2 regions of the Rhizobium sp. BR 315 genome follow, and region 1 is predicted to be linked to the other one. Evidence: riboswitches for the same ligand, from Rfam matches in the RefSeq annotation. Region 1 holds a riboswitch; the other holds the start of a gene.

What was found. Region 1 has a riboswitch for cobalamin ahead of cobU (bifunctional adenosylcobinamide kinase/adenosylcobinamide-phosphate guanylyltransferase). Riboswitches for the same ligand answer to the same signal wherever they lie in the genome.
Region 2: linked by a shared signal. The riboswitch ahead of nrdH (glutaredoxin-like protein NrdH) and the one ahead of cobU (bifunctional adenosylcobinamide kinase/adenosylcobinamide-phosphate guanylyltransferase) in region 1 are both predicted to bind cobalamin.

What each region holds. Positions count from the first base shown of each region.
Region 1 is NZ_JARWKZ010000018.1:43,217-50,764, reverse strand. It holds gene QD409_RS18465 (cobyric acid synthase) at 1-768, shown strand, start outside; gene QD409_RS18460 (chloride channel protein) at 870-2,666, opposite strand; cobalamin riboswitch at 2,846-3,243, shown strand; gene cobU (bifunctional adenosylcobinamide kinase/adenosylcobinamide-phosphate guanylyltransferase) at 3,385-3,909, shown strand; gene cobW (cobalamin biosynthesis protein CobW) at 3,915-4,964, shown strand; gene cobN (cobaltochelatase subunit CobN) at 4,974-7,548, shown strand, end outside.
Region 2 is NZ_JARWKZ010000007.1:152,714-160,261, forward strand. It holds gene QD409_RS10750 (putative nucleotide-diphospho-sugar transferase) at 1-347, opposite strand, end outside; gene QD409_RS10755 (hypothetical protein) at 585-752, shown strand; gene QD409_RS10760 (hypothetical protein) at 768-944, opposite strand; gene QD409_RS10765 (hypothetical protein) at 1,006-1,230, shown strand; gene QD409_RS10770 (hypothetical protein) at 1,235-1,405, shown strand; gene QD409_RS10775 (hypothetical protein) at 1,506-1,796, shown strand; partial or broken gene QD409_RS10780 (DUF1269 domain-containing protein) at 1,850-2,403, shown strand; gene QD409_RS10785 (FUSC family protein) at 2,651-3,748, shown strand; gene QD409_RS10790 (acyltransferase family protein) at 3,978-5,123, shown strand; cobalamin riboswitch at 5,240-5,459, shown strand; gene nrdH (glutaredoxin-like protein NrdH) at 5,709-5,930, shown strand; gene nrdI (class Ib ribonucleoside-diphosphate reductase assembly flavoprotein NrdI) at 5,930-6,337, shown strand; gene nrdE (class 1b ribonucleoside-diphosphate reductase subunit alpha) at 6,418-7,548, shown strand, end outside.

The sequences.
Region 1 (7,548 bases):
GCGGCGCGCCTGCCGGCAGAGGATTCCGTCGTATTGGAGCGGCTTGCACGCGGTTCCTCCGGCGCGCTGAAGGTTGCTGTGCCCGTGCTTTCACGTATCGCCAATTTCGACGATCTCGATCCGCTTCGGGCCGAGCCCGACGTCGATCTCGTCTTTATCCGCGCTGGCGAGCGTTTGCCTGCCGACGCTGGACTTATCGTGCTGCCGGGCTCCAAGTCTACGATCGGTGACCTCCTCGATCTGCGCGAGCAGGGATGGGATCGCGATATTGCCGCGCATGTCCGCCGCGGCGGTCGCGTCATCGGCATTTGCGGCGGCTATCAGATGCTCGGTCATACGGTCTATGATCCGCTCGGTATCGATGGATCGGTTACCGAGACGGCGGGACTGGGTCTGTTGGATATCGAGACGGAAATGGCGCCGGAGAAGACGGTGCGCAACAGTCTTGCCGTCTCGAAGGAATATGACGTGTCGCTGTCAGGCTACGAAATCCATCTCGGCGTGACGAGCGGCGCCGACTGCGAGCGGCCCTCGACAATGATCGACGGCCGGCCCGATGGGGCGATATCGCCCGACGGTCGTGTCATGGGTACCTATTTGCACGGCCTCTTCGGCAGTGACGCCTATCGGGCGAAGCTGCTCGCAAGCTTTGGCCTTACAGGCGAGCCCACGGATTATCGTGCCAGCGTCGATGTGGCGCTGGACGACATTGCCAGAGAGCTGGAAAGCGTGCTCGATCCCGCCTGGCTCGACCGCCTCGTCCGGTAAGACATGTCGCGCAAAGCCGTGCAGCGGCTTTGCGCGACAACGGCAGCTAGAGATCAAAGACCTGAAGCGGAAGATGCCACTCTGAAAGATCGCGATGCTCGTTAGAGTTCGCCCGATACTTCGCGGCGGCGACGATCGAGTTCTTCGCTGTAGCGACGCAGTGTGTAGCTCTCCGTCAGCAGACCGATCACCTTGCGTTCGATCAGGTCGTTGACCACGACCAGCGCTTCGCTCTTGGTCTGGTCGAACATGGCGGCGGCCTGCTTGGCGTTCATCTGCGGCTGCAGGAACTCGTTGCGTAGAAGGATGAAATCGGAAAGTCCGTGCTCCTCGTCGTCCTTCTCGATCGGGCTCGCATAGACGTCTGGCACGAGAACCATTCCGGAATACTTCTCGTGCTTGTCGACCAGGATGACGCGCTGGGCCGAGCCGATCGGAAAATTCTTGCGAAACTCCTCAATGCTCATGTCGATGCTTCCCGTGTGCACGTCGGGGCGCATCATGCGGGCAACGGTAAGATTGCGGATCCAGCCGACGTCATGAGCGCTGCGGATGCTTTCGCCGCGCAGATGGAAGCGCCATGTGGCGAAGGAGTAGCCGAAGGTCGTGCGCACAACGAGCGATGAGGTGATGACCGCTGCCAGCACCAAAGCGGTGATCGGAAAATCGCCGGTGATCTCAAGCGCGAGGAACGTCATGGTCAGCGGGCCGCCGATGATGGCAACGGCAAGCGAGCTCATGCCGACCACGGCATAGACGGCCGGTGTCAGCGTGGCATGATCGAGATAGGGTGCACAATAGGCAAAGATCTTGCCGAGCAGCGCGCCCATGAACAGCGAGGCGAAGAACAGGCCGCCTCTGAATCCGGAACCGATCGACACGGCCGAGGCAAGCGATTTCAGGATGAACAATCCGACGAGAGCCCCCAGGGTCACCTCGCTGGATAGATTGAGATGCAGTGCGCCGTGTCCGGCGGACAGGACCTGCGGCGAGATCAGCGCCAGCAAGCCGACGACGAGACCACCGAGCGCAGGACGGAAGGGCGGAGCGATGGAACTCTTGCGCGCCAATTCCTCGATCCAGGCGACGCCCTGCATGATCAGGATGCCGATACCGGCGCAGAAGGCGCCGAGCAAAACGGCCGGAAGATAATCCGCAGGAACGATCGCGCCGAAATGATCGATGTCGATGGCGAAATCGTCGCCGGCAAGCAGCCTTGCGATCATCGTCGAGATCAGCGCCGAAACGACAACGGGCGTCAGTGTCAGGATGGAATAGGTGCCGATGATGAGCTCGAAGGCGTAGAAGGCGCCGGTTAAAGGCGCATTGAACGCAGCGGCGATTGCGCCGGCCGCGCCGCAGCCGACGAGCATGCGCAGGTCTGAGCGGCGCATCTGCATCTTATAGCCGAATTTCGAGGCGATGCCGGCTGCAAGCTGCGTATAGCCTGCCTCAAGCCCGACCGAGGCGCCGAAGCCGTTCGAGATCAGGTTCTGTACCGCGACGAGGATACTGTCGGTGAGCGACATGCGGCCGCCATGCAGGGCATTGGCCTCGATCGGGTCGACCATCGGCTTCTTGCGCGTGCGCGACAGCACATAAAGCAATATCCCCATGAGGATGCCGCCGGCGATCGGTGCGATCAGAAGTATCGATTTTTCCGGGATCGCCATTGCCGCTGAACTCAGGCGCTCATAGTCGGTTATGCCGAAGATAAGGCTGTGAAGCTTGCGCGAGATGAAGCTCATCGATGTCACGGCGCAACCGGACGCTATGCCCGCCAGCGCACCGGCAAACACAAGCCCTAATTCGCCACGGCGCAGCAATGCCCTGAATCGACCAAGATCGAATAGGGCCGAGAAGACGCCGAGACGGCGAGGTTGGAATTTCTGTAACATGGGGAGCGAACGATATATTCTATTCGAATGTGGGGGTTTGACCTCTATAAACTCCTAACATCAAAGAAATACGGCAAAAAGACCGGCGTTCTCCCGGGAATTTGCAGCGATTTCGCGAGTGGAACGCAGAATGTCGCAATGATGCCCTTGATTGACTTAAACTAGGCGAAAGCCTAATCACTATCGGCATAACGAATGGTTCCTAAGCGGCGATCTGCCGCATGGGATGAAAAGGGAATGTGAAGGGACGGACCCAAGCCGGGCGTTCTCATCACAGCCGACCCCGCGACTGTAGAGCGGTCAGGGTCTTTCGTTCGGTTTGAAGGGTATTCCGCCGTTGGTTCGCATGGGGCGAACAGGCGGGACAGCCGCAAACCGAAAAAGCCACTGGTATGGCATCATGATCTACCGGGGCTGGACGCCTCTTATTCTACGAATCGTCCGCCTTTTCATGATGCATTGCCGGGAAGGCGAGAAAGATCCGCTGGCGCACGATCGGGGGCGACCGGTTTCGGTCCGCCCCCGTCGCGGCGCCTTATACGCGAGCCAGGAGACCTGCCATGCGTGCCGGGCGCAGAGCCTGTTCTGGGACGTCAGTTCCGCTGCCAGCACGGAGGTTGTCATGGCGCAAGACGAGTTTTCGGCGTGTAGACGCCTCTTTTCCGGTATCGGCTTTATGCCGCCGACCCTCGCTGTTGCGCGGGAGCGGGCATAGCGCATGTCCTCTTCGACTTCCCGAGCCATTTTCGTCCTCGGTGGCGCGCGTTCCGGCAAATCCAGATTCGCCGAATCCCTGATTTCGGACACGGGTCTCGAGCGTCACTACGTGGCGACAGGTCAGGCGTGGGACGATGAGATGCGCGCGCGCATTGCGCAGCACCGTGCCGATCGCGGCGACCTTTGGCAGACACATGAGGAGCCTATCGATCTCTTGGCGCGTCTTGCCGCGATCGACGCCGACGGGCGTGCCGTGCTCGTGGACTGCCTGACGCTCTGGGTGACCAATCTAATGATGGCGGAACGAGACATGGCGGCGGAGTTTGCCGCTCTCACGGAATTCCTGCCGAGGGCGCGGGCGCGGCTCGTTCTCGTGTCCAACGAGGTCGGTCTTGGAATCGTGCCGGAAAATCGCATGGCGCGCGAATTTCGCGATCATGCCGGCCGGCTGCACCAGATGGTCGCGGCGGCGAGTGCCGAAGTTTATTTTATCGCAGCGGGCTTGCCGCTGAAAATGAAGGGTTGATCCATATGAATCAGGAAAAGATTCCCGCCACCGTCATCACCGGCTTCCTGGGAGCCGGCAAGACGACGATGATCCGCAACCTCCTGCAGAATGCCGGCGGCAAGAAGATCGCGCTGATCATCAACGAATTCGGTGATCTCGGCGTCGACGGCGACGTGCTCAAGGGCTGCGGCGCGGAGAACTGCACGGAAGACGATATCATCGAGCTGACCAACGGGTGTATCTGCTGCACCGTCGCTGACGATTTCATCCCGACAATGACGAAGCTTTTGGAGCGCGACTCGCGCCCGGATCACATCGTCATCGAAACCTCGGGCCTTGCGTTGCCGCAGCCGCTAGTCGCCGCCTTTAACTGGCCTGACATTCGCACCCACGTCACCGTCGATGGCGTCATCACGGTGGTCGACAGCGCCGCCGTTGCGGCTGGGCGTTTCGCTGACGATCATGACGCAGTCGAAGCCCGCCGCGTCGAGGATGACTCGCTCGATCACGAAAGCCCGATCGAAGAATTGTTCGAAGATCAGCTGACCTGCGCCGATCTGATCGTGCTCAACAAGACCGATTTGATCGATGTCGATGGTCTTGGCCGTGTCCGCGCCGAGGTCGCCTCGCGCACCGCCCGCAAGCCGACGATCATCGAAGCGAAGAATGGCGACGTGCCGGCCGCTATCCTGCTTGGTCTCGGCATCGGTACCGAGGGCGATATCGTCAACCGTAAATCCCATCATGAACTCGAGCATGAGGACGGCACGCCGCACGATCACGACGAATTTGACAGCTTTGTGGTCGAGCTTGGCCCGATAGCAGACCCGGCCGCCTTCATCGACGCCTTGAAGGGCGTGATTGTGGAGCATGACGTCTTGCGCCTCAAGGGCTTCGTCGATGTGCCCGGCAAGCCTATGCGCCTGCAGGTGCAGGCTGTCGGCAGCCGCATCGACACCTATTTCGATCGCGCCTGGACACCGGGCGAAGCACGGGCGACCCGGTTTGTGGTGATCGGCCTGCACGAGATGGACGAGACGATCGTGCGTAAGGCGATCGAGGCGCTGGTCTAAGGTCAGTCCATGCATCTTCTCCTAGCCCAGAAGGGAACCATCAGCGACGGCGAAGAGGCGATCGATCTTGGCCAATCGCCTGCTGATATCCTCTTTCTGTCGGCAGCCGACACCGAGCTTGCGGCGATTGCCGCAGCCCACGGTGAGGGCGGCCGTTCCCTTCGGCTTGCAAGCCTGATGAGCCTCAAACATCCGATGTCCGTCGATACCTATATCGACCGGACCGCGCGGCATGCGAAGCTCATCATCGTCCGGGCGTTAGGAGGCGCGAGCTACTTCCATTATGCACTGGAGGCGCTGCATGCCTGTGCGGCGCGCCAGGGTGCCTTGATTGCAGTGTTGCCGGGGGATTCGAAGCCCGATCCCGGACTGACGCCATTCTCTAATGTGGCTCTCGATGATCTCAATGCGCTCTGGTCCTATCTGATCGAGGGCGGCGAGACGAATTCCAGAGCATTTCTCGCTTATGCAGAGGCGATACTATCAGGCGCCGAGAAGCCCATGCCCGCCGTGCCTCTGATGAAGGCCGGCATCTGGTGGCCGGGGCGGGGCGTGATCGGCGTCGACGAGTGGAAGCGAGTTTCCAAAGCCGATGTGGCAGCGGTGGAGGGATTTGCCCCCCCGACGATCGCGATTTCCTTCTATCGCGCGCTGGTTCAAAGCGGCGAGACGAAGCCTGTCGAAGCCATGATGCAGGCGCTTATCGTCGAAGGCATGCGGCCTCTTCCGGTCTTTGCCTATAGTCTCAAGGATCCGGTCTCCGTCGGCATCCTTGAAAGCGTCTTTACCGAATTGAAGCCCGGTGTGGTCATCAATTCCACGGGTTTTGCCGTTTCGGCACCGGGTGCGGATCGTCAGCCGACGGTCCTGGAGACGGGTGAAGCCATCGTTCTTCAGGCAATCTTTTCTGCTTCGTCCAAAGAGGCTTGGGAGGCATCCTCGCAGGGGCTTTCGGCGCGCGATCTCGGCATGAATGTGGCGCTGCCTGAAGTCGACGGGCGCGTTCTCGCGCGTGCCGTGTCCTTCAAGGCTGCCGCTCGTTACGACGAACGGGTCGAGGCCAATATCGTTGCCAGCGAACCGCTTGAGGATCGCATGCGCTATACGGCGAGGCTCGCAGCCAATTGGGCGCGGCTGCGCAATATGCTGCCCGGTGGCCGCCGCGTCGCGCTTGTCATGGCGAACTATCCCAACCGGGATGGGCGTCTGGGCAATGGTGTCGGGCTCGACACGCCTGCCGGCACGATCGAGGTGCTGAAGGCGATGCGGGCGGCAGGCTATGGCGTTGCCGATCTGCCCGCCGATGGCGATGCGCTGATGCGGCATCTGGCGGAAGGTCCCACAAATTCGGGTCATGACGGCCGCTTGGTTCGCGAGACGCTTTCCTTCAGCGACTACAAGGATTTCTTCTGGTCTCTTCCAAAACAGATTCAAGATGAGATTACCGGCCGTTGGGGCAATCCGGAGGCGGATCCTTACGCGCTGAATGGCGGCTTTGCCCTGCCGTTCGCCCGCTTCGGCGATGTGCTTGTCGGCATCCAGCCGGCGCGGGGTTACAACATCGATCCGAAGGAGAGCTACCACTCTCCTGATCTCGTGCCGCCGCACGGCTATCTCGCCTTCTATGCGTTCCTGCGCCGCTCCTTCGATGCGCATGCGGTCATCCACATGGGCAAGCATGGCAATCTCGAATGGTTGCCGGGCAAGGCGCTGGCCCTGTCGGAAAACTGCTATCCGGAAGCGATCCTCGGGCCGCTGCCGAACCTCTATCCCTTCATCGTCAACGATCCCGGCGAAGGCACGCAGGCCAAGCGCCGGACGAGCGCCGTCATCATTGATCATCTGACGCCGCCACTGACGCGCGCCGAAAGCTACGGCCCTCTGAAGGATCTGGAGGCATTAGTCGATGAATATTACGAGGCGTCGGGTGGCGATCCACGCCGCATCCGTCTCCTGCGCAAGCAAATCCTCGATCTCGTCGCCGATATCGGTCTCGATCAGGATGCCGGCATCGCCAAGGGCGAGGGCGAAGACGAGGTATTGCGCAAGCTCGACGCGTATCTCTGCGACCTCAAGGAAATGCAGATCCGTGACGGCCTGCACATCTTCGGCGTTTCGCCTTCCGGACGACTGCTGACGGACCTGACGGTGGCGCTGGCGCGGGTTCCGCGCGGGCTGGGAGAGGGTGGCGATCAGAGCTTGCAACGGGCGATTGCGCGGGATGCGTTTGAGAGCTTGGAGGGTGCTATACCCCCCTCTGTCGCTTTCGCGACATCTCCCCCACAAGGGGGGAGATTGGTTGCTCGTGGCGCTTCCTACCATCAAACTGAGATCGCATCGGCTGACACTGTTGGTGAATGGGCAGGAAAGCAGAGCGGCATACTCCCCCCAATCTCCCCCCTTGTGGGGGAGATGTCAGCGAAGCTGACAGAGGGGGGTATTTATCGGAGCAAACCGTTCGACCCGTTAGACTGTGATATGGCCGCCGAATGGAGCGGCCCACGCCCCTCAATTCTCCAAGATGTCTCGGATACCCCCTGGCGCACGCAAGGCGATACCGTCGAACGCATCGAACTCCTGGCCG
Region 2 (7,548 bases), on a different contig from region 1:
CAGGGATTGCGATGGAAGACCGCATCGACGTCGACGTAAAGCAACGGTCCGCGCAGCTTTGCTCTTTCCTGCAACAGGAAGCCGGGCTTCAGGCCGGCATTCAACACCCAGCTACCGGCACTCGGCAATGCCGTGGCATGTACCTTGAGGCCGAGCCGTTCGGCCGAGCGGGACATGCGCTTACTTTCCTGTTCGTAAAAGCTGCCCTCGGTAAAAAATGCAACCACCGGACCATCGGCGGCAGTCGCTTTAGACTTGCGCTCGGCGAGCTCCTGCGCTGCGGGGAATGGGACGATCAAGGCACGCTGCTGGGCGGTCCAGGGGCGAATTGAATTGAGTATATTCAAGAAGATACCTTCGGGAGCTTAGTGGATTTTGTTCTCATGCCCGGCCACGCACTCGCGATTTGAGCCTGGCACATTTGCTTTGACTGTGGGTATTGACAGCGACCTACTTGCACGCCCCCGGTGTGTCGTAGATCGGATCGGGAATTGGGTTGAGCGACTTAGTTGGTTGCAGAAAGGTTGCCTCGCTGGCGCTCATACTGGATTGGCAAAGTGTTCAATCTTCGCTAAGCGGGTAGCATGTCAGACAATGTTGTCAAATTTGAGCGCCGTCCCAAGCCGAAACCGCCACGGCAAACGCCGCCGTGGCTGAAGCGTTTGCTGGCGATTGTCGCCGTCGTCGCGTTTTTCATAGCGGCCTTTGCTTACTTCACCCTGAAGGGCGGTCCTGCCGGCCCGGGGTTCTGACGAGTCAGACCTTCTTCAGCATTGAGACAGCAGGTGGCCAGGTGCATCACCCGGCAGAAGCAGGCGTATGCCGGCCCGATCCTGTTCCGCCTGCAGCATTTCCAGAAGGGGGCTGAAGTAATTCCGCAGGCAAATTGTCTCGCCGGAATCGAAGGGTGCACGCAACTTGTCGCCGTGGCGGTGGAATTTCACCAGTAGGCTTCTATATCGAGATTATTCTCTGTCCAATCGAGAAAACGGTAGGGAGCGAGACATGACATTGACGTTGCAGGACGTTGTTTCTGTCCTTGGACCCACGGATGAAACGCTTGCGGCCGACATCATTGCGACGGGTGCGACACCGGCCGAGCTTGCCGAAGCATGGGCTTGGGTGAATAGCGACGAAGCCATGATCGGCGAGGGCCGGCACTTGCCGGCGGGAATGGTAGCCATCCTGGTTGATCTGCTTTCGGCAGACGAAGAGGAGTGGGAAGAATAGCCGATTGGCCATGCGCCGGCGCACGTCCACTCATTCCGAATGTAGCGAGATCGTTCGCAAGCTGCGCGCAAGACAGCTCGGCCGCAAGGTCGCGATCAGGCTCGAGCGCGAGCTGGATTTCCTCGACGCAGAACGTGCCGGCTGGTCGATCCGGCTTTGCCCGAACATGGGCTGAAGATTTGAGGATCTTGAATCCGAATTTCTCCGTTCTTAGGTGTTTACTGATCGAGGCTATGCGAGCTCGGTCGCAATCACGTCTATTCGGAGTGATCAAAATGGAAGATAGAACGAAAGTAATCGAAGAATTGAGCGTCGAAGAACGCGAAGAAATCCTCATCGATGTCGCCCTGACATTGGAAGGTGCGGCGCGCGAGGCATTGGTCGAAGGCGACAAGCAGTTTGCGGCGTTTTCGAGCAATATGGCAGAGGCGATCCGCGTCAACGCCGATGAGCTGGCCCGCGACGATCCGGAAAGTGCGGACGAAGTACTTAAGCAGGCCGCCGAGGTCATCTCGCAGTTCAAGGCCACCCATCCTTACCGATTGATCAGCACCGCTGTTCACTAATCGCTGCAGTGCACTATCTGCTGCCACGTCGATACGACCCCGGAGGATTTTCGATGTCTGAACTCGTGGTGCTTGGTTTTGATAATGCAGACAAGGCAGATACTGTTCTCAACCGTCTCGTTCAGCTTGAGAAGGAATATCTGATCGACCTGGAAGACGCGGTCATCGCGGTCAGAGACGAGAGCGGCAAGGTTCGGCTCAAGCAGAGCGTCAATCTGACCGCCGCAGGCGCGGCCAGCGGCGGCCTTTCCGGTGCCTTGTGGGCTCCCTGGTCGGTCTGTTGTTTCTGAACCCTCTGGCGGGCCTGGTCGTCGGCGGTGCGCTTGGCGCAGGGTCGGGCGCACTGGCAGGGTCGATGGCGGATTACGGCATCGACGACGACCTCATCAAGAAGCTGGCTGAAACCATTCCCGCAAACAGCTCCGCCCTTTTTCTGCTGATCCGCAAGGTCCAGCCGGAAAAGGTACTGGCGGAGTTCAAAGGCGAGCATGCGAGGATCCTTCGCACCTCATTCTCGCCGGAGCAGGAGGCGCGGTTGCGACAGGCGCTTCTCGACGACACGCCTGCGCCATCTCCCGGCTCGGTCACGGCATCAGCGACGGTCTGACAACAAGCCGTAATATCCTTAGCTTATCGAAATCCGGGCAATCACAGCGATTGCCCGGATTTCGATATTGCAATGGTTTGAAAGGCCATGGCGTTGCGGATCCGCTTCGCAGCACTTCTTTCCCATCAGCAAGAATGCTGCCATTGTCTGGAAAGGAGCTGTCGATAGCGCCGGCACCGCAGGAGAGGGAGGGGGCAAGACCCGAACGGCCATTGTCAACACACATCTCCATCCGGAAAGCGGCACGATGACCGAGACAGCATCTCGTCGAAGCGAGCCTCCGGCTCCGCCGAAAACCTTCTCGATCCAGACCAAGCGCGCGGCGATACAGGCGCTGCGGGTCATGATTGCCTGCACGGTCACCTATGGCCTTTCCCAGCTCCTTAATCTCCAGCAGGGCTATTGGGCCGTCTTCACGGTGTTGATCGTCATGCAGAACTCGGTCGGCGCAACGGCTGGCATGGCCGTCGACCGGTTGGTGGCGACGGTCGCCGGCGCGGTGCTTGGCGGCGTTGCAGTCTTCCTGACACCGCATCAGCCGCTTCCGATCGGGATCGCACTGATTTGTGTCGTCGGGATCGCCAGCTTCGTTTCCATGCGCGAGCCGCGCCTGCGGAATGCCGGGCTGACTGCGGCAATCGTGATGCTCACGCATTCCCAGGCGGTTCCTGTGGAAGTTTTCGTGATCGACCGGATTGCCGAGATCACGCTGGGAGGCGTCATCGGGGTGCTTGCCAGCCTCGTCATCCTGCCGACGCGGTCGCGGACGGTGGTGCTCGATCGCTTCGCCTCGGCGCTCGACGTGATGGCGCAGATATTGCGCACTTTCGCGGCAGCCGCCGAGAAGGGAGAAGCGGTGTCGGCGACGGAGGCCAATATCGGGCTGCGGCAATCCCTGGTGGCTGCGGAGGCACTGTTGACCGATGCGCAGCGCGAGCGCGCCCTATGGCTCGCAAGGCAGGGAATTTCCGACGCTATTCCACGCTCCCTATGGCGCATCCGCAATGACATGACCTATGTCAGCCATCTGCTCGAAGCCCCGTTTCCGGCCGAGGTCGTTGCGGCGCTCGGGCCGCAGGCTGCACAGGTCATGCGTTCTCAGGCCGATTTTGCCCAGGCTTGTGGGAAAGCCCTTCGCGACGGAAGCGAGATCGATTCCGAGCGCCTGTCCGAAGCCGATAGCGCTTTGGAAGCCGCTTTCGAAGCGTTTCAGAACTCGAAAGCCGCCCAGTCGATCGGCTTCCGCGAAAGCGGGCGTCTCTTTGGCCTTGATTTCACGCTGCGCCGTTTGCGCCAGAACTTTCTCGACCTCGCCGATCGCATCCGCGAAAGCCAGGTCACCTGAGGGCAGGCGGCCGACGTCTCGGAAGGCCGCTGCTTCCCTTGAGCGCGCAGATTCGGACGATCGGATTGAGATGGGTCGGTGGACGCAAAATGCCGCGCGATTACAGGATATTGATGACCTTCATGCTGGGTCTGGGGTCGTCAAAAACGGAGCTTAATCTCGCGCGCTATGATTTATTACATTCCCCTTTTGACGGTCCATTAAGGGGTAAAGTTCAATATGCTAAATTATGGAGAGGACGCCGCGTCGATATGATCTAGATTTTGTCAGGGTTGCGGCTTTCATGCTGCTGATCATCTATCATGTCAGCTTGATCTACGACTCGAGAGAGTTCCTGCTGAAGGCACCCCAGACCTTTCCTCTCTTCGACATGATTCATTTATGGACGCATCCCTGGCGAATGTCCCTCCTGTTCATCATTTCGGGCACCGTGACGGGTATCTTGCTGACTCGGCAATCTCCGGATGAGCTGAGGAGTGCGCGTACAAGGCAATTGCTGATACCTTTGCTGCTGGGTCTTCTATTTCTGATACCGCCGCAGATGTATATTTCCCTCAATGCCGGATTGGGCGTTAATATCAGCCTTTATGATGTCTTCTGGCACTACGTGACCTGGACGCCGGTTCAACTGCCGGATGGCGGCTATGTGGAACTCGCAGGAATGCAGCATCTCTGGTATCTCGCCTACCTATGGGTTTATACCGCGCTTCTGACGCTTGCCTTGTCGGCGTGGCCACGGCTGCTGACGAACGCGGGCGACCGGCTGGCGATCTGGCTGACGGGAAAATGGATCCTGATACTCCCCGCCTTGTACTTCGTGCTGCTGAGGCTGGTGCTGCGACCGGCCTTCCCGCCGACGCCCAATATGCTGGACGACTGGTACAGCCATGCCGTCTATGTCACGTCGTTCTTTGTCGCAGCGGCGATGGCGATGCGCAATGACTATTGGGATGCAATCGTCAATATGCGAAGGCCCGCCCTGATCCTGGCAGTGGCAAGCGCGGTGGCTATGACATTGCTCTTTCCAGCCCTGCCAGCAGTCGAGCCTGAAGGGGTGCAGGCGCTGGCGGGAAGAATCCTTGCAGGCACTTTTCAGTGGTGCGCCATTGTCGCCATTCTCGGTTATGCAAAAATCTGGTGCAATTCCGAGAATGCTGTCATCCGTTATCTGAACAGGGCAATCCTGACCTATTACGTACTGCATCAGACGGTCATGCTGCTGATTGCCTATGCTCTGGACCAGATGGGACTGATGTCCGTCTCGTTCTTTATCCCGATCGCCGTTGCCACGCTTGCGATCTGTGCGCTGCTTTATGAGCTGAGGCGGCATCTTGAAGCTTCCTACAAGGCTATGTTTCCGGCCCGTTTTGCCTGATGCAAACTTGCAAGGGAGCCCAGCAGATGCAGGGTTTGGTGGTGCTGCCCACATATTATCAATATTGAAATGGATATCGAGACGGAGAACCAGTTGACGCATCCTCAGCCTTAGATACTATATATAGTGTTCGAGGTTCCTTCGATTCGCAAGGATTGGAGGCTAAGATGGGAATATGGTCGGCGAGCATGATGATCGCCAAGCCGTAGCTGCCCCCGCAACTGTGAGCGGCGAGCGTTCGATCGACATGGCCACTGAGACGCATGCGTCTTGGGAAGGTGAGATTGAGTGCTGCGACCCGCGAGCCAGGAGACCTGCCTCGAGCATAGCGTCCACGGGCGGGGTGTCCGTATGGCGAGCAAGGATTCGTGCGGCACGATTGCCGCCGCCTTCGCTGCCGCAAGTGCCCCGCATAAACAACTTCGGGGTGAATCCATGTTTTCGAGTACCCACAACAGGCTACGGGAATGACGGTCGTCTAAGCGGCCGGCTACCAGTCGCGCCTGCCTCCATTTTCATCTCGCGCTGCGGGCATCGTTCGGTGCCCGAACGCTTTTGCATGCCTATAATATACGAGGATATCTCATGAGCATTACCGTCTACAGCAAGCCCGCCTGCGTCCAGTGCACAGCAACCACGCGCGCGCTCGACCGCCAGGGCATCGATTACACGATCATCGACGTGTCCACCGATAGCGCAGCCTATGAGCTGGTGCAGGGTCTTGGTTATCGTCAGGTCCCCGTCGTTGTCGCCGGCGAGCAGCATTGGGCGGGTTTTCGCCCTGACATGATCAGCGCTCTCGCCTGATGAGCCTTGCAGTGGGCGAGCTCATCTATTTCTCCAGCAGATCTGAAAACACCCATCGCTTTGTTGCCAAGCTCGCATTGCCGGCCGCTCGCATTCCGCTCGGCGCGGGAGAAGAGCTTCGAGCTGCCCATCCCTATGTCCTCATCGTCCCGACCTATTGCGGCGAGGGGGGCAAGGGCGCCGTGCCCAAGCAGGTGATCCGTTTCCTCAACGATGCGGATAACCGTTCGAAAATCCGCGGGGTCATCGCCGCGGGCAACAGCAACTTCGGGGCGACCTACGGTATCGCCGGCGACATTATCTCCACCAAATGCAAGGTGCCGTTTCTATATCGGTTCGAGCTCTTGGGAACGGAGGAGGATGTCGCCAATGTCAGACACGGATTGGAACGATTTTGGACACGTTAACCCCTTCTTTGTCGCGGGATGCAGGCGAGAAGCCGCTAAACGCTTTCTCTCATCCCACAAGCGACCGGCCAGCAAAGGTTATGGAAGCGGCGCTCGACTATCACGCCCTAAACGCCATGCTGAACCTCTATGACGAGCAGGGAAAAATCCAGCTCGACAAGGACCGCATGGCGGCCAAGCAGTATTTCCTTCAACACGTCAATCAGAACACCGTCTTCTTCCATAACCTGCGGGAGAAGCTGGATTACCTGGTGACTGAAGGCTATTACGAGCAGGAGGTGCTGGACCAGTATTCCTTCAATTTCGTGCGCGATCTCTTCGACCATGCCTATGCGAAGAAGTTCCGCTTCCCGACCTTCCTCGGTGCCTTCAAATACTACACCAGCTACACGCTGAAGACTTTTGATGGGAAGCGCTATCTGGAGCGCTATGAAGATCGCATCTGCATGGTGGCGCTCACGCTGGCGCGGGGTAGCGAGCAGCTTGCCCGCGATCTGGTCGACGAGATCATCTCGGGTCGCTTCCAGCCGGCCACACCGACCTTCCTCAACGCCGGCAAGAAACAGCGCGGCGAGCTGGTCTCCTGCTTCCTGCTGCGTGTCGAAGACAATATGGAGTCGATCGGCCGTGCCATCAATTCCGCGCTGCAGCTTTCCAAGCGCGGTGGGGGCGTCGCCCTGTCGCTGACCAACATCCGCGAGGCCGGTGCGCCGATCAAGCACATCGAGAACCAGTCATCCGGCATCATCCCGGTGATGAAGCTGCTCGAGGACTCGTTCTCCTACGCCAATCAGCTTGGCGCCAGGCAGGGTGCGGGTGCGGTCTACCTCAACGCCCATCACCCGGACATCATGCGGTTCCTCGATACCAAGCGCGAGAACGCCGACGAGAAGATCCGCATAAAGACGCTATCGCTCGGTGTCGTCATTCCGGACATTACCTTCGAGCTCGCGAAGAACAACGACGATATGTACCTGTTCTCGCCCTATGATGTAGAGCGCGTCTACGGCGTGCCGTTCACGGAAATCTCGGTCACGGAAAAGTATCGCGAGATGGTGGCCGACAGCCGCATTCGCAAGAAGAAGATCAAGGCGCGTGACTTCTTCCAGGTCATCGCCGAAATCCAGTTCGAGAGCGGCTATCCCTACATCATGTTCGAAGACACGGTGAACCGCGCCAACCCGGTTGCCGGGCGCATCACCATGAGCAAT